One region of the Blautia sp. DFI.3.45 genome, then DNA from elsewhere that is predicted to be linked to it. Evidence: riboswitches for the same ligand, from Rfam matches in the RefSeq annotation. Region 1 holds a riboswitch; each other region holds the start of a gene.
What was found. Region 1 has a riboswitch for cobalamin ahead of LJE09_RS09245 (hypothetical protein). Riboswitches for the same ligand answer to the same signal wherever they lie in the genome.
Positions count from the first base shown of each region.

Region 2: linked by a shared signal. The riboswitch ahead of LJE09_RS01620 (sirohydrochlorin cobaltochelatase) and the one ahead of LJE09_RS09245 (hypothetical protein) in region 1 are both predicted to bind cobalamin.
Region 3: linked by a shared signal. The riboswitch ahead of LJE09_RS00080 (hypothetical protein) and the one ahead of LJE09_RS09245 (hypothetical protein) in region 1 are both predicted to bind cobalamin.
Region 4: linked by a shared signal. The riboswitch ahead of LJE09_RS14540 (cysteine-rich small domain-containing protein) and the one ahead of LJE09_RS09245 (hypothetical protein) in region 1 are both predicted to bind cobalamin.

Region 1 is NZ_JAJDMI010000021.1:37,136-45,139, reverse strand. It holds gene LJE09_RS09250 (hypothetical protein) at 1-1,085, opposite strand, end outside; gene LJE09_RS09245 (hypothetical protein) at 1,465-2,202, opposite strand; cobalamin riboswitch at 2,352-2,545, opposite strand; gene LJE09_RS09240 (hypothetical protein) at 3,047-3,193, opposite strand; cobalamin riboswitch at 3,486-3,688, shown strand; gene LJE09_RS09235 (leucine-rich repeat domain-containing protein) at 3,892-4,452, shown strand; gene LJE09_RS09230 (leucine-rich repeat protein) at 4,430-4,711, shown strand; gene LJE09_RS09225 (adenosylcobinamide amidohydrolase) at 4,756-5,871, shown strand; gene LJE09_RS09220 (alanine/glycine:cation symporter family protein) at 6,213-7,598, opposite strand; gene LJE09_RS09215 (glycoside hydrolase family 31 protein) at 7,942-8,004, shown strand, end outside.
Region 2 is NZ_JAJDMI010000003.1:17,305-25,308, forward strand. It holds gene hisD (histidinol dehydrogenase) at 1-423, shown strand, start outside; gene hisB (imidazoleglycerol-phosphate dehydratase HisB) at 531-1,118, shown strand; partial or broken gene hisI (phosphoribosyl-AMP cyclohydrolase) at 1,197-1,523, shown strand; cobalamin riboswitch at 1,717-1,893, shown strand; gene LJE09_RS01620 (sirohydrochlorin cobaltochelatase) at 2,095-3,507, shown strand; gene LJE09_RS01625 (hypothetical protein) at 3,832-4,851, shown strand; gene LJE09_RS01630 (ABC transporter substrate-binding protein) at 4,876-6,069, shown strand; gene LJE09_RS01635 (FecCD family ABC transporter permease) at 6,209-7,228, shown strand; gene LJE09_RS01640 (ABC transporter ATP-binding protein) at 7,308-8,004, shown strand, end outside.
Region 3 is NZ_JAJDMI010000001.1:11,843-19,846, forward strand. It holds gene pelG (exopolysaccharide Pel transporter PelG) at 1-225, shown strand, start outside; gene LJE09_RS00055 (CotH kinase family protein) at 212-2,005, shown strand; gene LJE09_RS00060 (polyphosphate polymerase domain-containing protein) at 1,992-2,744, shown strand; gene LJE09_RS00065 (DUF4956 domain-containing protein) at 2,741-3,412, shown strand; gene LJE09_RS00070 (DUF4832 domain-containing protein) at 3,405-4,766, shown strand; gene LJE09_RS00075 (transposase) at 4,854-5,954, opposite strand; cobalamin riboswitch at 6,403-6,585, shown strand; gene LJE09_RS00080 (hypothetical protein) at 6,726-7,934, shown strand.
Region 4 is NZ_JAJDMI010000053.1:2,374-10,377, forward strand. It holds gene LJE09_RS14535 (C1 family peptidase) at 1-1,224, opposite strand, end outside; gene LJE09_RS14540 (cysteine-rich small domain-containing protein) at 1,635-1,931, opposite strand; cobalamin riboswitch at 2,339-2,533, opposite strand; gene LJE09_RS14545 (EutP/PduV family microcompartment system protein) at 2,596-3,111, opposite strand; gene LJE09_RS14550 (BMC domain-containing protein) at 3,200-3,628, opposite strand; gene LJE09_RS14555 (BMC domain-containing protein) at 3,640-4,005, opposite strand; gene LJE09_RS14560 (C40 family peptidase) at 4,411-5,865, opposite strand; gene LJE09_RS14565 (hypothetical protein) at 6,206-6,361, shown strand; gene LJE09_RS14570 (N-acetylmuramoyl-L-alanine amidase family protein) at 6,373-7,845, opposite strand.

The DNA.
Region 1 (8,004 bases):
TCAATTGTAGCAGATTTTATATCTTTCTTTACATCATCAGATGGCAAAACTACTTCTATACCATATTTTTCAATAATAGATTGTTGTTCATCAGTTAAATCTGTAAATTTTACACCTATCACATTTACAACATTATTATTACCGTCATCGTAAATATTCTTTTTTTCACCATTTATAATATCTACTTGATATGGGAAATGATAATTTTTAGCATAATCAACAAAACGATTATAATCTCTGGGTACGCTTGTACTCCATACTTTAGGTTCAGTGGAAGCCTGAACTTTAAGAGTTATTTCTTCGGTTTGTGGATTATAATATGGATAGCCATTATTATCTTCTGGGGAAATAGTCCATTTTTTATTAAAGTCAAACCCTTCATAAGTTCCCTGGTTTTTCATTTCAGACGTAGTTTTGCCAAAATCAGCATAATTAGGAAACTCTTTATTATTATCTCTATTTGTAATATATTCAGACATGATTTTAATGTCTGGCATATTTTCTTTATCATAATAACAATTGGTTGCACTTGCTGACGTACTAAAAAAACTTTTTCGTGTAAATGAAACACATAGATATCCCCATGTATTATCTTTTATTTTGGGTTCCAGTTCATCTGCTAATGACTTTATTGCTTCCGAATACTGTCCATATCCTATACAATTTTGGTAAGTTATTCCAGTATTAATTGTTCCTAATTGACAAAATTCAAATGATAAATCATTATCAACAATATCGTCAGCTATTTCTTCGATTGTTTTTTCACTCTGCAAATCGTAAGTTATTGCTATGGAAGAATCCATTAAAGTTCCGTTTCCCTCGATTGCACCTATATAAACATCTGTATCTTCATCGTCATAAATACAAGTTACGTTTCCTTTAATTGTTATTCCTTTTGCAATTCCATCACATCGCGAAAAGACAGTTTGAAATTCATCTGTTTCGCTATTATATGCATATGATTCATCAATTTGTACATTTATATTTTCTACAATTCCATTGTCATTTATACGAAAAGGAAATACAGCAATGTTTTCTTTTGCTTCTTTTGAAGCATATGTAATGGTGTGTCCTTTTCCGTTCAATATGCCGCCAAAACTAGATGTTGCTTCTGGAACATCTGAAATGTCAATGTCATTACATAGTATAACCGTTTTATTATTATAATTTTGTATATTTTCGATAAAATTATAATAATCTTGTTCTGTATTAATACAGTATTTCCCTGTTGAATCTTGTGATAATATATCTGAATTAGCTTTTACAAGATAGGCATTACTAAATAATAGAAAAGCTGAGAATATTAACTGATATAAGATTTTTTTTTCTTTTTTCTTTTTCTTCATATCTATTTACACCCTAAAATTAAAATAATATGAAAAAGACGAAGAACTAATGCTTTATAAAGTGAAACTTTATAAAGCATTAGTATCTTCATCTTTTTATTTGCTATTAAAATTTACTTTATTTCCAACCCGGAACCTGAATCCACTGATCTCCCTGCTGAACATAACTGGAAAATCCAAGATCTAATCCCATCATCATAGAAAAATCTAAGCATACAGTGTGTTCTTTAGTGTCGGAAAGTACAGTATCAACACCTAAGTTATCTGTATTACCATCAATAATAGTCATCCAACCTGAATAATTATTATAGTCTTTCTCAGAAAGCCAATCTGTTTTATGTACTATATTGTTCCAGGTTGAATTTTTTGTAACCTTCATGCTTTCTGTTTCTGTTGTATTAAGATTTGATAATTTGAAATATTTTCCTCTTCCGTTAGCAAGAGAGTTTGCTGTTTTATTTGCTGTACCATCATCTGCAAATACTTTCCCTAAATCGCTATTAGCATGATTTTCCATTTTAACAGCTGGAATATAATTTCCATACTGACCATCATACCAACTTAAAACTCCTTGATAATGATAAGTTTTACCATTTAAAGTCTCTTTTGTTTCAGTATCAGATCCCGAAACTGCTTTCAGAACATCTAGTGCAGTAACAGAACCGTTGGAATTTGTTACTGTAACAACTTTTTCTGGCACAATGTCTGGTGACGCACTATTTTTTCCTGTTAAACCAGTTGTCTTTATAGACACTTTTGCAGTTACTGTATCTGCCATAGCCGGTACTGCTGTGCTTCCTACCATTGTTGTTGCCATTAAGAATGCAATCACGCTTTTTCTTACTTTCATGTTCATTTTGTTTCCTCCTTAATTAAATGTATTATTTTTTTGCAGGTTATCCTGCAAAATATATCATTTCGCAGCCTTTTCAGACCACGTTTGATACCTGTTTTCCATAAGAAAGGGTATAAAAAATAAACCTCCGTTATGCCTACAGATATTTGTTTTTTATTTTTACTAAAGTCCGTCTCCTGACTTAAAGTTCCAACCTACTTGCTGCCCTTCTCGGAAAGGATCTTTCCAATGGTTTCGCAGTGTTCGTCCTTATTACAGTGGGGATGAAACCGTACCGGTATCTCACCGGATTTCCAAAAGCTAAAGATAAAGAGATAACGTTACTTCCGATATTCTGTTATCAAAGTGCAAAAAAAATCCCTGCCGGATTCGGCAGGGAATATCAATGTACAAACCAAGAATCCACTCCTATCCTTTATATTAAAGTATCCCTTATGAATACTTCTACAAGAATACAGTGAATTGCAGACTGAATATACTACAAGGGACGAAAGCCCTGTTTGGGATTCTCACCCAACGATTCTTCAATCATTACCGTAGTAATGAGCTGTACATGTGCGCTAAACGCTATTCGTTTTTTACGAAACCATCTTAACATTTTGTCCATAATTTGTCAATATCCCGATTACAAATAATTACTTCCCTTATTATCCCCGGAATACGTCTGAGAAAACACTCTTTTACAGAATCTCCACAATGCGGAATATACAAATCAAAGGAATGATCTTCCACACCTCTGTTGTGAATTACTCGGCAACTGAGTTACCAGAGCATCTGAATTAAGGCGGGATACCGCCTTTTTTCAGGGTGCATCCATGGCACCACTACTGTTTGCTCTTTAGAGCTATACAGCTACTTTTATTATTTCCGGTGTTTTCAGTCCGGTTACGGACAGTTCTTTTTTTACTCCGGATACGGAGTGATATTTTCTCAGGATATTATATGCGCCTACGGCATCTGCGTTATAGGTTCTGTTTCCCTCTCTGTACAACCCTCTCTCTTTCCGTTTGGACGGCTCTGCATATCTTTTCCCTACTTCCGGTGACAGCGGACTGCACTGGCTGGTATAACTTTCTTCCTAAAGTAACGAGAATGCGACGCGCAATTATTCAAAACCAAAAACATTACCTGCAAATCATACAAATCCCCACACATCCAATAACCAGCGCACAGAAAAGAAACGCTTTCCCTGCGCGTCCCCTCCCTGATTTTGTCTCCCCCTCAAAAAATTTGTTGTCTTTTCTCCAAAAAAAGTGTATAATACAATTTAATCGAACATTCATTGACAATTACCGGTTTTTAGTTCTGTCAGTCACGGTATAGAAATGTCGGACTTTCAGCTAAGAGGGAATCAGGTCAGAATCCTGAACAGTCGTGCTGCTGTATACGTGCAGCCATATCTCATATCCATTGCATCGTTATGCGAGAAGGAGAGACATGGCGTTACTGCGTGAGTCAGAATACCTGCTATAAACTGCCGCCATTAACTACACGCAATAGGAAATGGAAGGGTGATCTTCTTTAGTGTTCTCTTTTTTACAGAAGTATCATCCTTACATATGTTTTCTCTGTTCCTTTTAAGGAATATAGAACACCGGCAGTTATCGGTACCTTGTTATTTTTATCATAGTCCATACTACTCCCATGCAGAGAAAACAACATTGTCTATCAGCAAAGGAGTATTTTTTTATGTCAAATTCTCTGACACTTACGCGTCGTAACTGCGGACAGTATATTGAGAAGAATATGGAACTTCCACAAAACTGCCGCTCTATCTCAGCAGAAACCTTTTTTAACAGACCTGATATTCGTTCTGTGGTATTTCCCTATGAAATGGAACAGATTGGAAACAAAGCCTTTCAGGGATGTTCCCGGTTAAGCAGAATAGAGCTTCCTGAACATCTGCAAAAACTTGGCATAGGGGTATTTTCAGACTGCATTTCTCTGAAAAAAGTCAAAATTCCCGCCAGCCTTACCAGTATTCCAAAAAATGCATTTAACAATGGCCGAAAACTGAACAGTCTGGAGTTCGCCCCGAACAGCAAACTGACATTTATCGGTCCGAATGCCTTTTCAGAATGCGCTACTCTTACGGAAGTTGTTTTCCCTGCCTCTCTGGAAGAAATCGATGACAGGGCTTTTTATAAATGTAAGAAACTGAGTTGTATTTCTTTTCCGGGGGGGGGATTTAAGGGTTATCGGAAAGCAGGCTTTCTATTTCTGCGGAATGGATTCGCTGCAGCTGCCTGATTCGCTGGAAGTTCTTGATGAGAGTGCTTTTTTTAAGTGCTGTAATCTGACCTCTGTGGTGATTCCGCCCAATGTCAGATACCTTGGAAAATGGATCTTTCATGGATGTAACCGCCTGCAGTATCTGGAGATTCGCCATGATCCTGAATTTATCGGGGAATGGATCATCAACAAAGCGGCTACAATCCGCTGTTATAAAGGTTCTAAAGTAGACAGATACTGCCAGCAGTCAGGATTCAAAGTAGAATACTTTTCCTAATAACAACAAAATCTGTATTGAACAGACAAAAAAGAGGAATGTTTATGAATGATACTTTTACTTATTTTCAAAAGAAGGGATGTACTGTTTTTTCTTTTCCGGGAAAAACAAGGGTTCTTAGCACCAGTCCTCTTAATGGCGGGATCACTGCTCATCTCACGCATGCTTTAAATATCAACTGCATGAATGGTGCCTATGAATGTGAAATGCTTGGAAACACCTATGAGGAAGACCTGAACATTCATACAAAAGAGCTGGGAATTGATCCGCAGACAGCAACCGCACTCAGCACAGCGGCATGGACTGAACTGTGTGCTGTTGAGAAAATCTGTTATCAGGAGTTATCCGTGACTGCTGCTGTTACAGGGGGAATTGATTCAAACGGAATGTGTCCGGGAGATCCTTCTTCTTACTATGAAAGAAACGGCGCTTACGAGATGCTGCCACCCGGTACGATCAATGTTTTTATCTATATCAATCAGAATGTTACAGAGGCAGCCATGGTCCGCTCAATGATGATTGCTTCGGAGGCAAAAGCAGCGGCCGTTTCACATCTCTTACTTGGAAGCTGTTATTCAGAAGAAATCGCGACAGGTTCTGGTACTGACGGAATGGTGATTGCCTCGGCTATGGAGGGAGAGCTGACACTTACCGATGCCTCCGGACATTCCAAGCTTGGAGAGCTGATTGGCAGGGCAGTCCGTATGGCAGTAAAACATGCCCTGATGAAACAGACAGCTGCCTGTGGTCCGAGACAGTTTCAGGTTCTTGTTCGTACTGGCAGATATGGAATCACCCCGGGAACTCTGTGGGATTTTTATACAGAGCATGAGATTCTTTTTCATGCATACAATATTAGTTTTAAGAAAGCTTCTGAGCTGGAAGGAATACTTCTATCGCGAAACAGAAACAGCAATCTGGTTTTATGTGTGTCTCTTTATCTTCATCTGATGGATCAGCTTCGCTGGGGACTAATCATGGAACCGGAGGCTGTCCGAGAGGGAAAAAGGCTGCTTCTTTATGGACTGTACTGTGGACGGGATACTTATCTGGGCGATGTTTATCCTGAAGATGTATGGAAGAACGAAGTACTGAAAACATTTTCACTTAAAGAACAGCTGATTTATATTTTAATCTGTTATTTTTCTGTCAGATCATAGTTGGATCATCACATTTTTATGGTAAAAATATTCTATGCCTGCTTTCTCCTGATGAAATACAAAAGGGAAGTGAATAGAATAAGTTCAATGTCCACTCACTTCCCTCCTGAAATCGTTGAAATCTATATACACATTATAAGGGAAAAGCCGCAAAAAAGCGAATCCGGGTGGTTGTGGATAAAGTAAAAATGACGGATAAAAAACAGTACATAACATCAATAAAAAAATTTAAAATTCGTCATTTTTACTAATGCCCTATGCAAGGGTCTGAACAATAACCTAACATCAAGCATCAGGTAAACTAATAAACAGCCTGAAGAAAACTCTCCAGACTGTTTTTATCATTTCTGTGCAAAATACTCTTTTGTAAGTGTAATGGCAGTTCCTGAAAGCAGGAATACACCAATTAAGTTGGGGATTGCCATGAGACCGTTGAATGTCTCAGCAATGCTCCAGAGAAGTCCCAGATTTACAGTTGCACCAAGGATTGCCACTAATGAATAGGCAATCATAAATGGGCGGATAACTTTTGCAGAGAATAAGAATTCAATGCAGCGTGCTCCGTAAAGTCCCCATCCGATAATCGTTGAGAACGCAAAGCAACACATGGCAACTGCTGTAAAGATAGAAACCCAGCCTCCGTATGTAGCAGTAAATCCGGAAATTGTAAGTTCTGCGCCTGCCGCTGCACCGTAATTTACCGGCACGCCGCTTACAAGGATCACAAGTGCTGTCAGAGTACAGATCACGATCGTATCTGCAAATACCTCAAAGATACCAAACATACCCTGTTTTACAGGTTTGCTTGTATCTGCACAGGCATGAGCGATAGACCCTGTACCAAGTCCGGCTTCATTGGAGAAAATACCTCTGGAAACACCCTTTTTCATACTGAGGAAAAAGCTTCCGATCACACCTCCTGTCACTGCTGACGGATTAAAGGCTCCATAAACAATATCATGGAAAACTGCCGGAACTCTTCCGATATTTAAGATCACAACACCCAATGCAAGTACAATATAAAACAATGCCATAAAGGGCACCAGCTTCTCGGAAACACTTCCGATTCGCTTGATACCGCCCAGCAGTACCATACCAACCAGCAGCGTGATCACAATTCCAAGGATCAGATTCAGTCTGCCTGTGGAAGACTCTGAAATCACATTGAAGTTAATAAGAGCTGTATCAATTGCTGTTGTAATGGTATTTACCTGAGTAGCATTACCTGTTCCAAATACAGTCAGTACACCGAATGCAGAATAAAGAACTGCAAGAAATCTCCAATTCTTTCCCAATCCGTTCTTAATATAATACATAGGTCCGCCTACATAATCCCCATGTCTGTTTCTCTCACGGAAATGTACTGCCAGAGTAACCTCTGTAAATTTCGTGCACATTCCAAGGAGCGCGGAAATCCACATCCAGAATACAGCTCCCGGTCCGCCGATGGCGATAGCTCCGGCAACACCGGCGATATTTCCAGTACCTACTGTACCTGCCAACGCAGTACAGACTGCCTGAAAAGGTGTCATGGAACCGTCAGAGGCCTCTTTTTTCTTAAAAATTCTTCCCAGTGTGGTTTTAAGCGCATACGGGAATTTGCGGATCTGGACAAAACCAGTCCGCAGGCTCAGGTAAAGCCCTACGCCGATAATACAGATCATAGCCGGGACACCCCAGATAAAATTATTTACGACGTTATTGATGGATTCAATTGTCTGAAGCATGTTAAATAAACCTTTCTTTCGTGTAATAATAACAGTTTAGCACTTTTTTCACCGTATGTACAGAAAAATTCTATTAAGATAAAGCATTAAAGCACAATAAGTTAACAGCGCAAACAGATACGATCAGCCGCTCCACTGCTTGCCATACCCATATCACTGCTTCACAGTTTGAGCAAAAGTCAAAATAACGTATAAATTTGTCATAATTTCAGTAGCATTTCCTCACCCAAACCTCTATTATTGTAAATATGAAATCAAGGAAAACATATGTGTATTTTCCAATAGCACTTAAGCGTTTCAGTCATTAATTTAACACTTTTCAACCTAAGGAGGACATGACAAAATGATTCAGAAATATACTTACGGGACCCCATTTGAAACCGATGCCATCGTAACTTCTATCCCG
Region 2 (8,004 bases), on a different contig from region 1:
AAAGAAATCATTCAGAAGTCTCTTGATAACTTTGGATACATTCTGATCGCAGAGGATATGGACGAGGCGATTGAGGCAGCCAATGAAATCGCTCCGGAACATATGGAGATCGTGACAGCCAATCCCTTTGAAGATATGATGAAAGTGAAGAATGCAGGTGCGATCTTTATCGGAGAGTACAGTTCCGAGCCACTGGGAGATTATTTTGCAGGTCCGAACCATGTACTTCCTACAAACGGAACAGCCAAATTTTTCTCAGCCCTTTCCGTAGATGATTTCATCAAGAAATCAAGTATTGTATATTACTCAAAATCCGCACTGCGTAATATACACAAAGATATCATTCAGTTTGCAACTTCTGAGCAGCTTACTGCACATGCAAATTCTATTGCAGTTCGTTTTGAGGATGAAGATAAAGAATAATGGTAAGGCTTTGAATCTGAAATCTGCTATAATGTAAACTGTAGTTTGCGCATTAAAACAATGGATTCAGAGTGTTTGAAAATAAGTAAGACAGAGAGGACTTAACCATGGCAAGAGAAGCCTCAGCAGAAAGAAATACAAAAGAAACAGAAATCAAATTAAAAATAAATCTGGATGGAACCGGATATTCTGATATTGAGACAGGTGTGGGATTTTTTAACCATATGCTGGATGGATTTACCCGTCATGGGCTCTTTGATCTCAGTGTCAGAGTCCATGGTGATCTTCAGGTGGATGACCATCACACCATCGAGGATACAGGAATTGTTCTGGGAACTGCATTAAAAGAAGCAATTGGTGACAAAAAGGGGATTAAGCGCTATGGAAGCTGCATCCTTCCCATGGATGAATCCCTGGTGCTCTGTGCGATCGATCTGTCCGGAAGACCTTACTTTGTATGGGATGCAGAGTTTACCACAGACAGGATCGGTGACATGTCCACGGAAATGGTAAAAGAGTTCTTCTATGCCATTTCCTATGCCTGTGGCATGAATCTTCATATCAGGGTTCTGGCAGGTGGGAATAATCACCATGTAGCAGAAGCAATGTTCAAAAGTTTTGCCAAAGCACTGGACGCAGCCACATCCTATGATCCAAGAATCACAGATGTTCTGTCTACCAAGGGCAGTTTGTAAAATTTGAAAATTTACGAAATGATTTATGGCAATCAATAAATTAGATGGAGACAGAAAATGGAAAATACAGTGAATTTAAAAAGCAGTATTGCATGGTCTGATTTTAAATTAAACAGTGATGAAATGGTACCTGTTATAGCCCAGGATTATCAGACAAACGAAGTGCTGATGCTGGCGTATATGAATGAAGAAGCATTTAATACCACTCTTGAAACAGGTAAAATGACTTACTGGAGCAGAAGCCGCAATGAACTCTGGACGAAGGGACTCACATCCGGACATCTTCAGTTTGTAAAATCCCTTACACTGGATTGCGACAATGATACGATCCTTGCTAAAGTAGAGCAGATCGGTGCAGCCTGCCATACCGGAAACAGAACCTGTTTTTTCAAAACCCTGACAGAAGTGTAATGAATAACGCGATAATATACAAGCCAAAATTCCATTGCCGCAGGCAATCTGGAATGAATTTTGGCTACGTTACTGTGAACGGAGTGAACAGTAACACTAATGCCAAACATTAGAGGAAAATATACACGAATTGTATTGACATTTTTGGTAAAATGTGATAAAAAAAGAATATCCGAATTAAATATGTGCAATGTTATAACGCAAAGGTTGCATCGCGCTTGATGCGCAAAAGAGAATCCGGTGAGAATCCGGAGCGATACCGTCACTGTGTATGGGAGCTGCTTTTCAGAAACCACTGGGAAACCGGGAAGGGAGAAACAGCGATGATCGAAGTCAGGAGAACTGCCTTGGCGTAGAATTTAAGGTCTGCGGTATACAGAACCTGTATTCTCATAACGATACATAGCTCTTTTATTAAATGAATCAGACAGAATCGGAAATTACAGATATATCTGGTACATATAAACCATGTATTTATGGGAAAGCGGTAGCTGCAGAATATGCAGTTGCTTTTTTTGTGCATACAATTGTCCGGAAATACGAGAAATAAAAGAGGAAAAACGAAATGAAAAGAAAATCCATGTTAGCCTTATTACTGGCAGTATCCATGACCTGTTCCATGACAGCAGCAACAGGTACAGTTGCTTTTGCATCTGATGATGCAGCAACAGAAGAGGCTGCAGATGACACAGAAGCAACTGCAGACGATGCAGATGCAGCAGATACAGAGGAAGCATCTGATGATACAACAGAAGCTTCTGATGATGATCAGAAAGCCGCAGACGAAGTTGGTGCCCTGATCGATAAGATTTATGTTCAGGAAAGAACAGACACAACTGACGAAGACTGCAAAGCAGCAAAAGAAGCATGGGACAAACTTACAGATGCTCAGAAAGAACTGGTAACAGGTGAAGAAGCAAGCCCTGAATACTTTGGACGTGACACAGGTGATGCTTCCAAAGATGATCCTCGTAACCAGGATGAGATTGGTGAGAATGAACTTCTTGTAGTAAGTTTTGGTACATCCTTCAACGACAGCCGTGCAGAGGATATCAAAGGAATCGAGGATGCCCTTGCAAAAGCATATCCGGACTGGTCAGTAAGACGTGCATTTACAGCACAGATCATCATCAACCATGTACAGGCAAGAGATGATGAAGTAATCGATAATATGCAGCAGGCTCTTGACCGTGCAGTAGCTAACGGTGTTAAGAATCTTGTTGTACAGCCGACACATCTGATGCATGGTGCAGAATATGATGAAATGACAGAGGCAATTGATGGATACAAAGACAAATTTGAATCTGTTGCAATTGCAGAGCCAATGCTCGGTGAAGTTGGTGATGATGCTACAGTGATCAATGATGACAAGAAAGCAGTTGCTCAGGCAATCACAGATGAAGCTTGCAAGGAAGCTGGATTTGATGATATGAAAGCAGCAGCAGATGCAGGCACAGCATTTGTATTCATGGGACATGGTACATCCCATACAGCTAACGTAACCTATGACCAGATGCAGACACAGATGGATGATCTTGGATTCACAAACGCTTTCATCGGAACTGTAGAGGGAGAACCGGAAGACACAGCATGTGACAAGGTTATCGAGAAAGTAAAAGAAGCAGGATTCAAGAATGTAATCCTTCGTCCTCTGATGGTTGTTGCCGGAGACCACGCTAACAATGATATGGCTGGTGATGATGCAGATTCCTGGAAATCTCAGTTTGAGGCATCCGGTGATTTCGACAGTGTTGACTGTCAGATCGCAGGTCTTGGAAGAATCGCAGCAGTAGAAGATCTGTATGTGGCTCATACAAAAGCAGCAATTGATTCTCTTGGAGCATCTGACGATGCAGCAGCAGAAGATACTGATGCCAAAGCAACAGATGACAGTGCAGACGATGCACAGGCAGACGATGCACAGGCAGATGACGCAGCTGAGACAACAGCTGATACTGCAGAGGCTGACGCTGAATAAAAAATATTGTTCAAACAAGATAAACTGCCCGGAGAACTTGCAAAAGTTTCCGGGCAGATATATTATATGATAAGAAAAAAAGAAGTCATAGCAATTCCATAAAATACTGCAAACAGTTCGCACGTTTCTGTTCATTCCGTTCACAGTAACGTGCGCACATCTGAGAAAGATCCAGAGGAACTGTCTTAATTGCATTATTTTCTGGAATTACTATAATATATTTGCCATCACCTGTTCAAAAGCCTGTTGCTCTGCAGCAGATGGGTTGAACAGCACGATAGAAAAAACTATAAAAAATATGAAGATAAGGGAGAAGAAATAATCATGAAGAAACGTTCATTTACATTATTAATGTCAGCACTTACTATTTCAGCTACTCTGATCGGTACAAGCCCGGTTGCTGCAAAGACAGATACTGATACGGCAACAGAAGAAACCACTGATAAAGAAGAAACAACTGCAAAAGATGCTGATTCAGAAAACACAGATAATAAAGAAACAGATGCATCCAAGAGTGATACATTAGAGGATGGCACCTACACAGCAGAATTTGATACAGACAGCGGAATGTTCCATGTAAATGAAGCAAACGATGGAAAAGGAACCCTTACAGTAAAGGATGGCAAGATGACTATCCATGTAAGCCTTGCTTCTAAGAAAATTGTAAACCTTTTCGTCGGAAAGGCAGAAGATGCACAGAAAGACGGGGCAGAGGTTCTTGAGCCAACCACAGATACTGTTACATACAGCGATGGAATGAGTGAGGAAGTATATGGATTTGATATCCCGGTACCCGCAATTGATGAAGAATTCGATGTAGCTTTGATCGGAACAAAAGGAAAATGGTATGACCATAAGGTAAGTGTCAAAAATCCTGTAAAATCCGATGATACAGATGCAAAAAAAGATGATAAAGAAAATAAAGATGCAGATTCCAAAGCAGATGACACAGACAAAGATGCGAAAGACAGTAAGACAAGTGAAGGTAAGACTTTGGCAGATCTGAATCTTGAAGACGGCGATTATACCATGGATGTAACTCTCACAGGCGGTTCAGGAAGAGCAACCATTGATTCTCCTGCAGCCATTAATGTAGAAGGCGATAAAGCTACAGCAACTATCGTATGGAGCAGTCCGAACTATGATTATATGCTTGTGGATGGTGAGAAATATGAGCCGGTTAATAAAGACGGAAACTCCACTTTTGAAATCCCTGTCAGCGTATTTGATGCAGAGATGGAGGTAACAGCAGATACAGTAGCAATGAGTGAGCCTCACGAGATTGACTACACCTTAAATTTTGATTCCACAACTGCCAAAGAAGCAGAAAAAACAGCAAAATAATCACATACAAACAAAGAAACAATTATGAAGATGAAAAACATAATAAAGAAACAGCAAAAAACAATATTTATCGGTTTTATGTCAGTTGCATTATTTATTATCTGTATATGCACTGTCTGTACAGCATACGCAGCAGATAAAGACAATGCAAAAACTCCTGTGGATATCCCGGGACTTACCTATGATCACAGTATGGAACTTTCCTACGCAGAAGAATTCAGCGTAGACTATTACAATGATGGCTATGCTCTGATTACTATCAATCAGGAAGGACAGTTTCTTGTAGTTCCAGAGGGAAAAAAGGCTCCAAAGGGGCTTGAAAAAGATATCACAGTTATTCAACAACCGCTGAACAACATCTATCTGGTAGCAACCTCTGCCATGGATCTTTTCCGCGCAATTGACGGTATTGACAGCATTCGTCTTTCAGGAACTCAGGAGAATGGATGGTATATCCAGGAAGCAAAAGATGCCATGGAATCCGGAAAAATGATTTATGCAGGCAAGTACAATGCACCGGATTATGAACTGATCCTGGATGAAGGCTGTGGTCTTGCCATTGAATCAACTATGATCCATCATAATCCGGAGGTGGAAGAGAAACTGGAACAGTTTGGTATCCCGGTAATGGTAGAACGTTCCAGTTATGAGAGCCATCCTCTGGGAAGAACTGAATGGATGAAACTCTATGCTGTGCTTCTCGGAAAGGAAGATGTAGCTGAGAAGGCATTTAAGGAGCAGACAGACAAGCTTGACAAAGTTCTGACCTCTGATGATAAAGATACAGGTAAAACAGTAGCATTCTTTTATATTAATTCCACAGGTGCTGTCAATGTGCGAAAGAATGGTGATTATGTTTCAAACATGATCGAGCTTGCAGGCGGCAAATATGTTCCCGAAGATACAGGAGAAAGTGATAACGCTTTGTCTACCATGAATATGCAGATGGAAGAATTTTATGCCAAAGCAAAAGATGCGGACTATATCATCTATAACAGTACTATCGACGGTGAACTTTCTAGTATTGATGAACTGCTGGCAAAAAGTAATCTTCTGGCAGATTTTAAGGCAGTGAAGGATGGAAATGTGTGGTGTACGGGTAAAAATCTTTTCCAGGAAACCACCGAGCTTGGAACCATGATCGAAGATATTCATACAATCCTTACCACAGATGATGATTCACTGGATGAACTTGTATATATGCATAAGTTAAAATGATATTTGTAAATCCTCGGCACACTTGAATTCGCATTCTATGCGATTGGTATAGTTATTTACGAATGGCATTGAAATATGTTTGCGGGATTCTGCAGAACTGCCAAAAGCAGGAAATATAAAAACAAAAGGAACAAAAAATATGGATGACAAAAAACGTACAGCCAGATACTGGATAGCATTTTTTATACTGGCGGTGTTTCTGGTGATTTTATTTGTCTGGAATGTAAATGCCGGAAGCATTCATCTTTCAGTGGGTGAGATTCTGAATATTATTTTCAGACATCAAGGAGATGCGACTGCTTACAATATAATATGGGAAATCCGTCTTCCCAGGATTCTGTCAGTGATCATTCTTGGAGGAGCACTTTCTGTATCCGGATTTCTTCTTCAGACATTTTTTAATAACCCTATTGCAGGTCCCTTTGTACTTGGAATTTCTTCAGGAGCCAAGCTGGTAGTTGCACTTCTGATGATTTATTTTCTGAGCAGATCTATTTCCATGGGTTCTGCAGCCATGATCATTGCAGCGTTTATCGGTTCTATGATTTCCATGGGATTTGTCCTGCTGGTTGCCAAAAAAGTCCACAACATGTCCATGCTGGTTATCAGCGGTGTCATGATCGGTTACATCTGTTCTGCAGTTACAGATTTCGTAGTTACATTTGCGGATGACTCCAATATCGTCAATCTTCACAACTGGTCACTGGGAAGTTTTTCAGGAATGTCCTGGGGTAATGTGAAAGTAATGGCAATAGTAGTTCTGCTCACAATGGTGATCGTGTTCTTTATGTCTAAGCCTATCGGTGCCTATCAGTTGGGTGAAGTTTATGCCCAGAATATGGGAGTGAATATCAAGCTGTTCCGCATAGGACTGATTCTCTTATCCAGTATTCTGTCTGCCTGTGTGACAGCTTTTGCAGGACCAATTTCTTTTGTTGGCATTGCAGTGCCTCACATTGTAAAAAGCCTGCTGAAAACAGCCAGACCGCTCCTTGTGATCCCGGCCTGTTTTCTGGGAGGGGCAGTATTCTGTCTTTTCTGTGATCTGATCGCCAGAACCGTATTTGCACCTACAGAACTCAGTATCAGTTCCGTAACAGCAGTGTTTGGCGCACCGGTTGTAATCTATATCATGATCCGCAGACAGAAGAGAAATTGATATAAAAAGCAGGAGTAGAATACGCTATCCGGGCAGATTACTATAAGATGCAGCATAAAAAAGGAAAACAGGAAAAAATATGTCAGAGAAAATAGCAGATGTAATAAAGGAAACAGAAAATAACAAAGCAGACCGGCAGGAACAGTATTTTTTCCGTACGGATCAGCTGACTGTGGGATATGACGGAAAACCTCTTATCAGAGAAATCAATATTCAGCTGAAAAAGGGAGAAATCCTCACTCTCATCGGTCCTAACGGTGCCGGAAAATCCACTATTCTTAAAAGCATCACCAGACAGCTTGCCACGATCAGCGGTACTGTTTATCTGGATAAAGAGAAAATGGCAAAGATGACCAATAAAGAGGTCTCTCAGAAACTGGCAGTCGTGCTCACAGAGCGTATGCGTCCGGAACTGATGACTTGCGAAGACATTGTAGCCACAGGGCGTTATCCTTATACAGGAACTTTGGGAATACTCTCCGCAGAGGATAAGACAAAGGTAAAGAAATCAATGGAAACCGTCCATGCATGGGATTTAAAAGACAGGGATTTTACAGCCATCAGCGATGGTCAGAGACAACGAATCCTTCTTGCCAGGGCTATCTGTCAGGAGCCGGAGATCATTGTACTGGATGAGCCGACTTCTTTTCTGGATATCCGTCATAAGCTGGAACTTCTTACCATTTTGAAACAGATGGTGCTGGATCATCAGCTTACAGTGATCATGTCGCTGCATGAGTTGGATCTTGCACAGAAAATATCTGATAAAGTTATCT
Region 3 (8,004 bases), on a different contig from region 1:
TCACTGTTTTGTCCGCAGGTATATTATGGCTTTGGGTTTCTTGCAGGATGTGTACTGTTTTATTTTATAGTTATGATCCGTCTGGAACGTTATACCAGACGTCTGCCATATTATATTCTCAGCATACAGCCGGTGGTAGCAGAAGACAAATCGGGGGTATTTACCAGAATCGGATATTTTATGGATGAGAAACTGGAAAGGAGAACGAACGTTGACAGGAATTAAAAAAATAAATCTGATAAGTGCAGTATTAGTCAGTCTTTCTCTTTGTGGAGGCTGCACTCTGGAAAAAGCGGGAAACTCTTCGCAGGATCAGACAGTACAGGAAGATAACGAAACAGAACAGGTAAAGGCAGAAAAAGCAGAGAAAGAAGAAATCAATGAGATTCATTTAAGAGATAAGGATTCTTTGTATGAAAATGATGATGATACCAGTGTTGTTACCATGTATCTTACTGTATCTAAGGGAAATTCATCCGAAAATACATATCATACATGGAAGGAAATCAACAGCTATTCTGTTTATGACTACGAAGATATGGGAGTGGAGAGATATCAGGTGGCAGGACTTTTGCAGGTGGGAGATGAGAATGGACCGACACAAGGGGAAGTCGGATATGGAGAAAGCGTGCCTAATGCAACTGTTCAGATCAGAGGCCAGACATCCAGCCAGAATGCACAAAAAAATTATAAAATTGAGTTAAAAAAGAATAAAGGAACGTGGAGAGGCCAGAGAACCATTAACCTGAATAAACATATGACAGAAGGAATGCGCTTTCGAAATAAGCTGGCATATGATCTGATCAGGGGAATTCCTCAGATGGTTGGTTTACGTACACAGTTTGTGCATTTGTATGTAAAGGATAATACAGAAGAATCAGGTGTAAAATTTGAGGATTATGGAATTTATACACAGGTTGAACAACTGAATAAGACGGCATTAAAGAGTCATGGACTGGATTCAAACGGACAATTGTATAAGATTAATTCTTTTGAATTTTATCGCTACGAGGATATTATAAAAAAAGAAGATGATGCAGGATATGATAAGACAGCCTTTGAAAAAATGCTGGAAATAAAAGGGGATTCAGATCATACCAAATTGATTGATATGCTGACAGATCTGAATGATTATTCTATAGGGATTGAAGATGTACTGAAAGAACATTTTGATGAAGAAAATATTGTTTACTGGATGGCATTTCAGATTCTGATGGGAAACGTAGACACACAGAACAGAAATGTTTATTTATACAGTCCTCTGAATTCAGATATCTGGTACTTTATTGCCTGGGATAACGATGGCTGTCTGATGAGACCGGAATATGAATTAAGGAATTTTTCGGATCAGAACAGCTGGGAAAAGGGAATCAGCAATTACTGGGGAAATATTCTGTTTCAAAGGTGTCTGAAGTCACGGTCTTTCCGGGAAAAATTAAATGATGCCATTCTGGATCTGAGGGAATATCTGAACAAAGATATGCTCACATCAAAGATAGAGAGCTATAAGAATGTACTGAAGCCCTATTTATATTTGATGCCTGATGCAGAGTATGAACCGCTTACATCTGAACAATACGATCAGATTGCAGCATCACTTCCTGATGAGATAGAGAAGAACTATCAGTTATATCTGGAAAGTCTGGAAACACCAATGCCATTTTATATAGGTGTTCCGACAATAGACGGTGATAAGCTGAAATTTAACTGGGATGTATCTTATGATCTGGACGCAGAGGACATTACGTATTCTGTGGAGGTTGCGCGAGATTATCTGTTTCAGGATGTGATCTATCAGAACACAACCCTGACTGTTCCGGAAGCCGAGATGGACCTTCCGAATGCAGGACAGTATTTTGTGAGAGTAAGAGCAACAAATACATCTGGAAAAACGCAGGATGCATTTGATTATTATGTAACAGATGAAGGAAAACATTATGGTATGAAGTGTTTTTACATAACAGAAGATAATACGGTAGAGGAAGATATTTATGAGGAAGGCTGACAGGAAGAAAGAACGTTTTCGTAACGAGTGGAAATATCTTATCAGTACCAGTGAGAAAGAAGTCCTGAATCTTCGGATGAAGCCACTTATGAAACTGGATCCTCATGCAGAAAATGGAGGATATCTGATACGGAGCCTGTATTTTGATGATTACTGGAACAGTGCATATGAAGAAAAGGAAAGCGGCGTTCTTATGAGGAAGAAATACAGGATACGAATTTATAATTATAGTGCTGAAAGTATCAAGCTGGAAAGAAAAAAGAAATTCGGCAGTTATATTTATAAAGAAGATGCCCCACTGACAAAAGATGAGGTGCAAAAAATTCTTTCCGGCGAGTATGAATTTCTTCTGAAAAGTCCGTATAGTCTTTGCAGGGAATTTTATATAGAATGTATGAGTAATATGATGCGGCCGAGAACAATCGTAGATTACGAGAGAGAACCATGGATCATGGATGAGGGAACAGTCAGGATTACATTTGATACAGATGTCAGAGCTGCTGTTGGAAGCTATGACATTTTCGACAGTACGCTTCCGGCTTTATCTGTACTGGAACCGGGAAAACTGATCATGGAAGTGAAATTTACAGAGATGCTGCCTCAGATTCTGAGAAATCTTCTGCCGCCGCAGGCAGCAGAATTTACAGCAGTTTCCAAATATGTACTGTGTTATGAAAAAACGCGGTACATGAATGGATTTGAGTATTGGTATGATACACAGGGGAGGATGATAAGATGAGTGTACAGGATATGATAAAAAAATCTGTACTGGAATCAGGAATGTTCAGTCAGTATGATATACCTAAGATATTGGCTGCTCTGGCAGTGGCTTTGATTTTGGGAAGTGTGATTTATCTGGTTTATCAGAAATTTTATGTTGGAGTTATTTTCTCCAGAAGTTTTGCAGTTACACTTGTGGGAATGACAGTGCTTACCTGTATGGTAACACTTGCGATCAGCAGCAATATTGTGATTTCTCTTGGTATGGTTGGTGCATTGTCTATTGTACGTTTTCGTACAGCAATTAAAGATCCGATGGATCTTCTGTATCTGTTCTGGGCAATCACATCGGGGATTACAGCCGGTGCAGGTATGTATGCATTAACTCTGTTGACAGCTGTGATTATCATTCTGATGATCACCCTGTTTTATCACAAACAACAAAATGGAAGAATTTATATTGCAGTGATTCATTATCAGGGAACTCAGGCGGGAGATGAAATTATCCGCTGTTTTGGAAAAAGAAAATATTTCGTAAAATCAAAAACTATGCGCAATGAAAAAACAGAAATGGCAGTGGAAATATATTGCAGACAGAATGATATGGAGTTTATGGAAAAAATCCGGGATATCGGTGGAGTGGAAGATGTTACATTGATTCAGTATAATGGAGAATATCATGGCTAAAAGTCAGAAACAATCTCTGGTTCTGTTGGGTTTTGGACTTTTAGTTATTATAGCAGCAGGAGTATGGATGGTATTTGGAAGAAAAACTCAGATATATGAAAAAACAGAAGAAATTTTTGGAAATCCATTAATGGGATATGCACCTTGTGCCTGGGAAGAAACAATAGGAGAGGATATATCTTTACTGTATATGGATATTACCTGGGCTGAACTGGAACCGGAGGAAGGAAAATATGACTGGGAGAAAATCGAAAGAGAAAATCAGACTGACAGATGGAGAGAAGAAGGGAAACACCTGGTACTGAGGTTTGTGTGTGATATTCCCGGGGAGGAAAAGCATATGGACATTCCACAATGGCTATATGACAAAACTGATCATGCGGGAACCTGGTATGATATGGAGTATGGAAAGGGATATGCTCCTGATTATAATAATGAACAGATGATACAATATCACAAAAGGGCAGTTAATGCACTTGGAGAGCATTTTGGCAGAGATGGACTGGTCAGTTATATCGAACTTGGAAGTCTGGGGCACTGGGGAGAATGGCATGTAAATATTTCTGCAGGAATACAGAGTCTGCCAGAAGAATCTGTAAGAGAACGTTATATGATTCCATGGACAGAGGCCTTCCCTGATTCCATGATACTGATGAGAAGACCTTTTAGTGAGGGAGAACATTATGGAACAGGTCTCTACAACGATATGACCGGACAGCCAGAGAGCACAGAGGAATGGTTTCGCTGGATCAATGAAGGCGGTGAGTTTGACCAGACTCATGAGAAAAAAGGGTTATCCGCAATGAAAGATTTCTGGAAAAAGTTTCCTTCCGGAGGTGAGTTTACAAGTTCAATTACAATGAAAGAGTTGCTTGACACAAATCTGGATCAGACAATAAATCTGATAAAGAAAGCACATACTACTTTTCTTGGACCGAAAGTAGCGGATAAAACTTATGAAAACGGTTATAGGAAAGTTTTAGGAAGCATGGGATATCGTTTGTGGATTTCGCAAGCAAGCCTTATTCAGATGCCGGGGTATGTCAGCCTGAATCTTAAATGGAAGAATGATGGAGTTGCACCATTTTATGAAGACTGGCCTGTATGGGTTCTGGTAGAAGATGAGGATGGAAATAGTCTTGAAAAAGAAGCGGTTGACATTTCGTTAAAATCACTTCTGCCGGAAGAAACTTTACAGACAAAAACAAGAATGCAGATAAAAAAGATGATCTCACTGGCCGGAAAGAAATATAAGATCAGTATAGGTATTGAAGATCCGATGACTGGGAAATTAGCTGTTCGATTTTCAATGAAAGGAACTTATAATGAAGGGAAAAATTATCTTTTTCAGTAAACTGAAAGAGTTACGTTTTGATATTTAGAAACTAAAATTACCTTATTTAATTACTATAAATGAGCAAATTTGAAAAAATGCACAAAATTATCCTGCTAATTTCATAAATGCTTCAAAATCATCACTTGCTTTTGCACATAGGAATAGATACTGATACTTTTCCTGATGAACGGCACTACAGATTCGATGATATCCATCTTGAAAAGACCGATATCCGCCAGTTCCTGTGACACAAATATAATGTGTCAGTGACATCAACAGCCAGTACCTCTGTATTCCCTTTGAGGAGCGTATCTGGTATGTATCCAGGGCCAGATGGTTTTTGCATTGCCTGAAAAATATCTCAATCGGCCATCGACAAACATAACAGGAAAGGATCTCCTGTGTAGATAAGGATACATTTGTGCTAATGAAAGCACGTAGTGCTTTAGGATTACCAAATGCTTTTTCAGGATAGCTTAAAAGAACAACTGCATTTTCTATGCCGCTGAGGTTTCCCTCATACCGGTACACATAATAGTTGCGTTTTTTGACTGTGACGAGGTCAAATCCTTTATGTGTTGTGGATCGTTCAGCAGCCAGTTCACTGAGTTTCTTTTTCATTCCTGATGGATACAGCAGACGGTTTGTTTTCAAAGCACCAATGGTATGGAACCCTTTCTGTACAAAAGTATTGATTATTTTTTCAGAAACATACCAGCAGTCACAAAGGAAATAAGACATTACTGGTGGAACAGGCAGTTCCTTTGCAATATTTTGTACAATATCAATCTTGGAAATTGATTTATTGTACATTACAAAAGCATAGTTCAGGACAATGCCGTTACAGGAAAGCATAACAGCTACTGCCTGATGTCCGTAGTCCTGTTTCCCCTTTAAATGGGATTGGTGAAAGTACGCATCTTCAATCGGATACAGAGCCTGTGACGAAGGCTTTGTCTTTGAAGCTATCGTATCGTCTACAATGCAGAAAACAGGCTTTCCGGTGCGTGCTGCTTCTGAATAAATAATCTCTATAACAGAACGTTTTAACGTATCTGAAAGTAGAGAATCATCCCATTTCCCTGAATTAAGGAAATGTGCAATCGTAGTTCTGTGACAGGAACTGTTTTTAGCAAAATCCGTGGTTTTTCCATGATATCCTGAAATGAAAATGCTGATCAGGATACTTATAAGGTGGTTTATCACCCGGTTCGAATAAAATTTGCATAAATTTAATTTCTTAAGCTGGTTGTATATGAATGCGGAATGATGTATAGTATTTGCGAGAGACACCTTCTTTCGTAAATATTGCAAATGTTTGTTTAGGCACTTTCATTATACAACACACGGAATCGAGGTGTCTTTCTTTTATGCAAAATCACGAACTTGCTCATTTATAGTAGTAAAAATATTTTAGCATAAACAAAGAAATGCCACAAGAGAAGGTAGTGCTGCAAAGAGACCCTTATTATGGAATAGATACTGGAATCTGAATATTCAAGACCATAGTAAAAGTGAATAAAAAAACATATAAATATTAGATGTAAATTATTGACGTTAACCAAATGGAATTATATAATAAAAATATAATGAAGTTGGGGAAAAGCCTTAGCGCGGAGTAAAAATAGTTTTTGACTTTTAGCCCCTGATATCATATTATAAAAATAATGCATGTTTCCAGTAATATGGAATTAAAAGGGAAACCGGTGCAAGTCCGGTACGGTCCCGCCACTGTAAAAGGGAGCTTTTTATCATATATGTCACTGCTTAAGAGGCGGGAAGACGATAAAATGCGATGAACTTAAGTCAGGAGACCTGCTTGCATTAGAAAAGGTTATTTCTTACGGTGTATTAAGAAAGGCTTTATTTTTATACCTAAAATACATTTTAAGAAGAGGATCTTTTTTACTTCAGGAAGGGATGTGAGAAAAGAAAACTTGAATTTTTATACAAATACGACAGAAAGGTAAAAAAGGAATGAAAAAGATAATTAGTTTTATATTGACAATGATTATGCTGCTTACCTGCACCAGTATTTCAGTTATGGCATCTGATGTCCAGAGTGATACAGCAGATCAGGATGAAAAAATGACAATAGGAGTGTCTGTATATAATCTGAATGATGCGGAAGTAAGAGAGTTTAGAAATTATTTTGAAAATTATGTCGGTATGGCTTTTGAAGTTGAGTTTTTATATTCTTCCAGTATAAGCACTGCAGAAGAAGAAATCAGCTTTATAAATGAGCTTCATGAAAGAAATGTAAAGGGAATTATTTCTTTCCTTTCCTCTGATCTTGAAGAAGTTCTTCCGGTATGCGAAGAATATGGTATGTATTATGTGCGTGGTTCAGGAACGATCAGTGATGAAATGTATGAGAAAGTAAAGGATAATCCTTACTTTCTGGGAACGATAGGAACATCTGTTGAAACAGAAAAGGATGCGGCTGCCAATATGGCGGAGTATTTTGCTTCAGAGGATCAGAATAATCAGAATCATTACATAATAGCATGTGGAGGATCTGCCATCGGTAATGAGATGCATCGTCTGAGAACGATAGGTATTCTGAATAAGCTTCAGGAAGCATATGGTCTGTCATATGAGAAGTCTGTAGAAGAACTGGTGAATACGCAGGATACGGAAGAAATTGAAACAGGCAGTGATATTAAGATTACTCTGGTTCCGGGTTATCCAAAAGATCATCTGGATGAAAAGCTGGCTGCTCCGCTGAATACAGGAGAGTATAATGTTATTCTGAGTGTAGTGAGCGCAAGTGATTTTATCAAGGTAATTGATGCTTATGAAGAAGAGAACAGTACAGATGTATTGTTGGGGTCAATTGATTGTTTTACAGAAGATACATACGAAATGTTTAACAAGAAGGGATATAACGGCAAGGAAAGAATCGACTATCTTGTAGGAAAATATGGTGCTATCGTTGCACCATCATTTGTTGCTATGAAGAATGCTCTGGAAGGCTTTGCAGAAGATTACCGTGAAGATGGAAGTGCTTTCCGGCTGCAGCAGTCATTTTGGACAGCGGATTCAGTAGATGAGTTTAATAAGCAGTATGTGTTATCTATTGGAATGTATGATAATACATATAGTGTAGAGGACATGATGGGAGTTCTGAAATCCTATACACCGGAAACAAATTTTGAAGAATTCCAGAAATTTACGGAAAAATAGATAGAAAATAAAAGTCTGAAATAATTGACGTATGCATGATAGTATGTTATGATAAAGAAGTATTCATACG
Region 4 (8,004 bases), on a different contig from region 1:
TGCTGAAGAACCATCATAAAAATAATTATTCCTATACTTTTGATCCAAAGCAGCCACTGCCTCTGCACTTACAAGTTTACTGATATTGGGATCCTGATAAGAAAGATAGTAATATCCTCCGTCTCCTTTCTTCTCCCCCCAACTGTTTTTGATGATCCACGCACCATCAGATGTTACATTGGAAACAGGAAGGAAATTATCCTTTGAATACGTATCATCCCATCCGACCACTGTCACAATATGATTAATTACAGTCGAATTTGATTTTCCAACAGGATAACAATATGCAGCTGTGTCCGGATTTACATAACTTTCCTTCATATAAAGCATAATGGATACTGCATGGTCATTCAGTAGCATTTCTTTCATACGTTCCTCACTGTATTTGGAAACAGATGCATTTTTCAGATATGCTGCAGAATTATAAGCCTTACTTTCCGGAATCTGTACAGTCAGATCATTCTGATGCGAAGAATCCGTAGGAAATGGTACATCGGCCTCTGTGGTCATTCCCGACCATGTACTGAGATAAATCGCCGCCAGGTGATCATTACCTCCTATCACGTGATAATTTCCCAGTACATAATTCTTATCATCAGGGGTATTTCCAAGAGGATCATTCTGTCTGTTGGAGAAAAAATATGATAAATGTTCTTCTGACAGATCGTAGACTCCTTTGTTCTGTGCCAGAAGCGAAGTCTCCATGATTGCTGCCATACCAAAAGCCCAGCAGGTTCCAAATGGATTCTGATTCTTTACGGGCGTAACTAATCCTTCCTTTCTGGAATCATAGGAGGATGGAAATGCTGTTTCTCTGCTTCCATATGCAGCGTAAACTGATGTCAGATCACTCTCTACTTCAGGTCCCGGATCTATCGGTTTTAAATTTTTAAAAGGTTCTAACTCTTCTTTTCTTTCCTCTTCTGTCAACGGACGACCTTTGATATATCGAATTCCATCTGTATTTTCTTCCGTTGCTTCTCCATCCTGGAACTCCTGTTTTGCATCATCGCTTCCGAACAGTTCTGCATCAGATTCCGTATCTGTTCCAAATTCATCTGCCTGTGAACTTTGAAATTCTTTCAGATCTGATGTATTTTCTTCTGTCTCTCTGTTGACTCCGGATCCAAACATTTCCTGACCCGCAGCGGGTACCGATGTACAAACCATTGCATAAGCCAGAAAAACTGACAATGCGCGTATCGCTGTATTTCTTTTTTTCATGTAGTAGTTAACTCCCTTGCGTAAATATAATATCATTATATCAGTATCTTTTTTGTTTTTCAACCATGATCAATGACAAAAACCGTCGGAAAACAGTGAATTTTCCCTGTTTTCCGACGGCTCTATGTAGAAATGCAGAGCTCTGCCGACAAGAAAATGTCGCCAGGAAAAGACGTCAAATGCCTGTGATGCATTTTCTTCTGTGCATGTGAAAAGTGTGGAAAATGTGTGTGAAATGCTTTATATACTAACTCAGAACAGACTTGAAAATCTTACAGACTCTTCTCTTTTGCTATCCTTATTCTAGCAGAACAAGCATTGTATTACAATGAAAATCGTTCTTTCTTATTTGTGCTAATCTGACACATTGTTACTGTTCACTCCGTTCTAAGCAGCGACGCATTCTCCTCTTATTTGCTGATACTTTCCTTTGCTCTTTTCATCATATCAGCCAGTTCCTGGTATTTTCCTGTGACATATCCATAGTTTTTTCGCTTATGCGGAAGCATACAGTTTGTGCAGTCTTTAATTCCCTTTTCCGTATACCGGAAATTCCCACCGCATTTCTCACCCAGGGCATATAGCGGGCAATAACAGAACAGACAGTTAAAATCATCCGGATCTGCATTCTTATGACACGGAAAAAATTCACATTTCTTATGGCTGAAATAAGAATATTCTTTCCCTTCCCAATAAGGTTTCTCCATTGCTACCTCTCCTCTCCTGTTGCAAGTTTTTATCTTTCCAGAATAATTCCGTTTTCTCAGTCTCCATCAATCCCACCCATCAGAGGACGAAATAAAAAAAATACTCTAATAAATTATCAATTTCTCTTCACATAACAAAGCATTGAAAATTCATTACAGTATTTTTCACAGATCATACATTTAAAATTAATAAGAGGGAGCGATGCTACCCCGGGGTAGAAAAAAATCCGTTCATGAGTGCGCGGAGGGAACGAATAAATCCGAAGTAGTATCGCCTGCCATTTAATCATGTATAATTCATAAAGAACAGGCGCATTCCATAAAAAATGTCTGCCTTCAGATAAAAGCAGACAACACTCCGAAGCTGCGGATTCAACGGAGTTGGTTGTTACACTTTACACGGAAGTTTAACCTCGCCATACCAAGCAGGTTTCCTGGCTCCAGGCTCATCGCTCCTCTCTCCTTCTCATGCTATGGCACAATGGACATTCTGAGATTTGCTCCTCTGTTACAGTGACCGGATCGCTCAGGTTTCTCACCTGATTCCCTCTTTCTGTACTGCTCTTTCTCACAGTATCAGCACTTAATATGTTCTGTATGGAATTATACTGTCATTATAATAACACCCTGCAACAAGCTTGTCAACTATTTATCAATATATTTTTCAATATTCCACACCTTCCGGCAGCGGATCCCATTCATTCAGACCAAGACTCTGTCTGAATTTTGCTTCTTCCAGACTCAGCTTTGGAACATCCTCATTCAAAAACGCTCTCAGCTCATCAATCCCCTCTCCGGTCACATTGTTTACCAGAAAAATTCTTTCACATCCTGCATTCAGCATCCACTGACGCACCATTGGAACATTCGCATAAGGAGAATCTATTTTCGTAATGATTCCTATCAGTGGTCTCAGAATAAATGCATTACTGCCATAGCCAAACAAACTGAAAGGTTCATCTGCTGACTGTACCATTGCCACCACATCCGCTTCAAAAGAAAAACAGGCCAGCCCTACGCTGAAATGCTTGGACTCTGCATACTCTCCCGGAGAATCAATGGTATCATCATCCGTATTCGTATACTGCGTTTTTACATAATGAAGTTTTTCGCCTTTTAATGCCTGCGTTAATGAAGTCTTACCTGCTTCACTTCTGCCCATCAGAAATATTTTCTTCATATTTAATGTCTGTCCCTTTCACTTCTCTCAGCTATTCCGGCAGTTACATAAGCACCATCGGTACAGAATAACTGACTTTTCGTATGTTTTAACTTTTGTGAACTGCACAGGTCTTAAAGCCAAGCACCTCTCTAAAAAATTTCACCACTTCTTCCACTGCAGTCTGAACTTCCGTCAGACCTCCCGTAAGGATCAATGACCCGCTGAAGCGATCCATGAAACCAATCTCCACATTTGCACTTTTCACTGCAATATCAGCAGCTACAACCACTGCTTCCCATGGGGTAAAACGAATCATTCCGATTGCTTCTCCTGCGTGGTCTTCTCCCTCATGGACCCCAATATGCAGACCAAGATTCTGATAAATACAGCTCTGTGAAGGATTGATCACATGCGCCAGGCACACTTCCTTTCCCGGAACCCTTACTCTGGTCATACGCAGCTTTTTTCCCTTTAATTTCTCATAATCCTGGTTATAAAGCTTTTCCAGTAATTCTCTGGTTGTCATCCCTGCCATCCCAACACTTCCTATCTTTTGGTAATCTTGCAGACTACATAACCCAGAGTGTCTCTGAAATAATCCACAACCTCAGTCATCGCTGACATTACATCGGAAATCTCTCCCGTAATGATCAGTGTGCCTGTAAATCGATCTGCAAATCCCAGATAAACATTTCCGCTTTTTACCGCAATATCAGATGCGATCACTGCAGATTCAGGCGGTGTCATATTCATAATTCCGATTGCAGATGAACGGTAATCCACCTGCGGATTCAGTCCAAGCTTCTGGTATATGACCGGAGCCGGCCCTCCCATTACATGTGCAAAAGTAATCTCCTTGCCAGCAACTGTTTCCTGTACAATTCTTATGTGTTCTACATGGTCATTTGCCATTTATCATTCCTCGCTTTCACTATTCAACTATAATCCGGATAATTCATGAGAATATTCTTTCCCACTGATGTCTCCAAAAACAGATTTAAAATTTTATATGTATCTCTTCAGTTACATAAACTGTACTATCCATCCAATTTTATGTCAAGGTAAAATCCACCTGAAAATCGGTAAAATATTATACATGGTTACGGTTCACTCCGTTCACAGCAACACGCTTCACGATGCACAGAATTTATGCTAATCACATAAATTCGCGCGGTATGTCTCGGAATTTTGGCATATTCATGCCAAAACACCTCGCGGAATAACGATAACTACTTATACATAAAGAAAAGGAGCATCAGCCCCCTTAGCGATACTCCTTTTCAACCCCTATAAATTTAATTATTTATACTTATTTAATTATACCAGTCTTCTTACAGAAACAATCGTTCTGTACGCTGCGTTATCACTGATCTTAATTCCATCTACAGAGTTTGATGCATGAACGATACGTCCATTCCCCATATAGATTGCAACGTGTCCACCGTAGCAGATCAAATCGCCCGGCTGCGCATCAGCATAAGATACTTCTGTACCGGCATTCTGCTGTTCATAAGAAGTTCTCGGAAGACTTATTCCGAAGTTTGCATATACACTCTGTGTAAATCCTGAACAGTCAGCTCCACTTGTAAGGCTTGTACCACCCCAGACATACGGATTGCCAACAAACTGTGTTGCAAAGTCTACTACAGAAGATCCTGAACCTGAAGATGAAGATGAAGAACTGTCTGAATCAGACGACTGTTCACTCTCATAATCATCTGGTGAAACTGTATTATCAGAATCAATCACATTGCCATACTCATCATACTCTACATCATCGGAAGCTCCTGCATTGTCAACAGGATCACCATTTTCATCATATTCTACACCATCATCTGATTCAGACTCATCAGATTCATCAGATTCATTATCCGCATCATCAGTATTCTCAATCTCATTTCCGTCTTCATCATACTCTATATTTTCTTCGTCTTCTGATTCGGAGTCCTGTTCCTGCTCTGCAGCTTTTGCTGCTGCCTCTTCTTCTGCCGCCTGTCTTGCAGCCTCTTCCTCAGCCTGTCGTCTTGCCTCTTCTTCTGCTGCAATTCTCTCAGCTTCCAGTCTCTGAATTTCAGCCGTCTGTTCCGCTAACAGATTTGCATATTCTGTCGCCTGCTGCTGTGCATATGCAATTTCATTCTCATAATCGGCTGATTCAGATTTCTTCTGATCAATCTGGCACTGAAGATCATAAGACTGCTGTTCATAAGAAGCCTTCATCTCCTCCAGTTCTGCTTTGTCAGATTCATACTGAGTCTTTAAATTATTCACCTCATTAATAGTATTCACATATTTATCAAGATTCTTTCTGTCCTGCTCATACATCTGCTGTGTATTCTCAGCACGTGTCAGAAGTTCACTTAAATCTTCTGAATTAAGCATCATCTGAAACCACGCTGCATCCCCACCCTGTTCATACAGTGCCTGAATACGAAGCTTCATGCTCTCATACTGCTTATCTCTCGCCTTCTGAGCCTTAGCCAGATCCTGTTTTGTCTTAATAATATCTACTTCTTTATTATCGATATCTCCTTTAAGAGTATCAATAGAAACCATAACACTTACAAGATTGGAATCCAGTTCGGAAATCTCATTCTCAAGCTGTGATTTCGCATATGCAAGCTCATCCATTCTGGAATATGTCGCATCCAGCTGCTGACTTGTGATCGCCTGCTCTTCTCTCAATTCATCCTCTCTTGAAGCACTTACACTAACAACCTGTGTTGCGCTCATCAGGAGTGCTAATGTAAGACATACAATTCTTTTCTTCATGAATTCTCACCCTCGTAACATTTTCTTTCTATATCTTAATGTTTTTGCAATATCTAAGTTAATTCTTATACATATTAACACACCGCACTCAAAAACGCAAGGATTAATTACCATAAATTTTATATTTCTGTAACATTTATTAATCTTTTTGTTATTCTTCGCATTTCTTTCTACAATTCAAACATATTCCATTTCATGTTTGTAATAATTTGACACAGGACAAAGATATCTGATGCAGGGTTACTGTTCACACACCACTATCCCGCGAGGTGTTTTGGCATGAATATGCCAAAATCCCGAGACATACAAGCCAAAATTCCATTGCCGCAGGCAATCTGGAATGAATTTTGGCTACGTTACTGTGAACGGAGTGGACAGTAACGTAGCAGGACTTCACGCTATAGTGGACTGGATTGTTTGCATTATTTATGGAATTACTACAGAACGCAAAAAAAGAAGCAGCCTCCTCATTCGAAAGCTGCTTCCATTTTCTTAACTATTCACTTCTCAGCTAAACAGATCTGCAAGGATCTGGTCTGCGGTCATATTCATATATCCATCCGGATCAGAAAGCGTACTTCTGTTCCATCTCAGATAATTACCTCTTCTGATATAGTTACCAGATGAAGTATGATAATCATACTTGGTATATCCCGGATATCTTGACATATACTTCTGTGCCAGTGCAATCGCCTGACTGGAATAACCACCGGACGGAGTAGGTGTACCTGCAATCTGAACACCTGCATTCGGAGTAGAATGCACGATCACTGCACTCTTATCAGCACACTGTCCGAGAATGATCCATGTATGTCCACTGTCATATCCCACATCTCCGGGATATACTGTCCAGTCATCACTTGCCAGATTCGCCTGAGTGAGAATACTTCCCCAGCCCATGGACTTATAATAAGAACCAATCTCACCGGAAACTACCGTATATCCGCTTCCTACACCGGACTTACTCTGCATTACCTGATAAGCTGACCATCCTACGAAACCGGAACAGTCAAAACCTTTTGCTCTGTTTGCTGTGCTGAGATCTCTGTAGTTATTGTAATCATAACTGCTGCTCTGACTGTTATAGAAATCAGTCATTGTCTGACTTGTTCCTTTTCTGGTGGAATCATTCCATCCGCCACCCCATACGTACAGAGCCTGACCAACAGGCTGTAATGCACCTGCCAGATAATTCTTGATTGTTCTGGAACCGGTCGGACTTGTAGTATTGCTCAATATACCATTGGAATTAAAATGGTATTTCTGTCCATCAATTGTTACATCTCCGGTAGCCATCACACCGGTTTCCTTATCAAAATAATACTTATTTCCATCAATTGTCGTCCAGCCTACAGCCATCTTGCCGCTGCCTGTATTAAAATAATATTTTTTTCCGTCGAGTGTCTGGAAACCTTTTGCCATAATTCCGTCTTCAGTTTCAAAATATCTGTATTCATTGCTGGAATTCTTTGTCCAGCCGGTAAGCATATAACATGCACTTGTAAAATATCTGGTATTTTTCTTACTGTCTGTAAGAAATGTCTTGCAGGCAGCCACTCCACTGTTACTGTAGAAATAATATCTCTTTCCCTTCAGTGTCAGCCATTTCGTCTGCATGAATCCGGTAGATGGATTAAAATATCTTTTCTGATCCTTTGAATCAGTGACCCAGCCTGTCATCATGATACCAGCCTGTTTACTGAAATATCTCTTTCGTCCTTTACTGTCAGTAACCCAGCCCTTTACCTGAACACCGGTCTTTGTGTTAAAGTAATATTTCTTTCCTTCAAGTTTCAGCCAACCCTTCTGTTTAGAGCCATCTTCATTTATGTAGTATGAATCTCCGTTAATAGTTACAAAACCTGTTTTCGTTGCAGCCTGTACATTTGCCGCAGTAAAATACATGGAAACTCCCACAGCAAAAAACAGCAGAAACAGAAGTGCCCCCCAGATTTTAAACTTCCTGTTTACGTTTTGCATACATACCTTCCTTTTCTTTTTTCATTATCAGAGCGTGCCTGAAAAGTATAAATCGTGGGTATCGCTCTGATATCTCACATGCTTCTCAGATACGCTCTAAGGTTTAACAAAGTTTTTTACAATGTTATTACGTTTCTATGACTCTATTATATTACACTT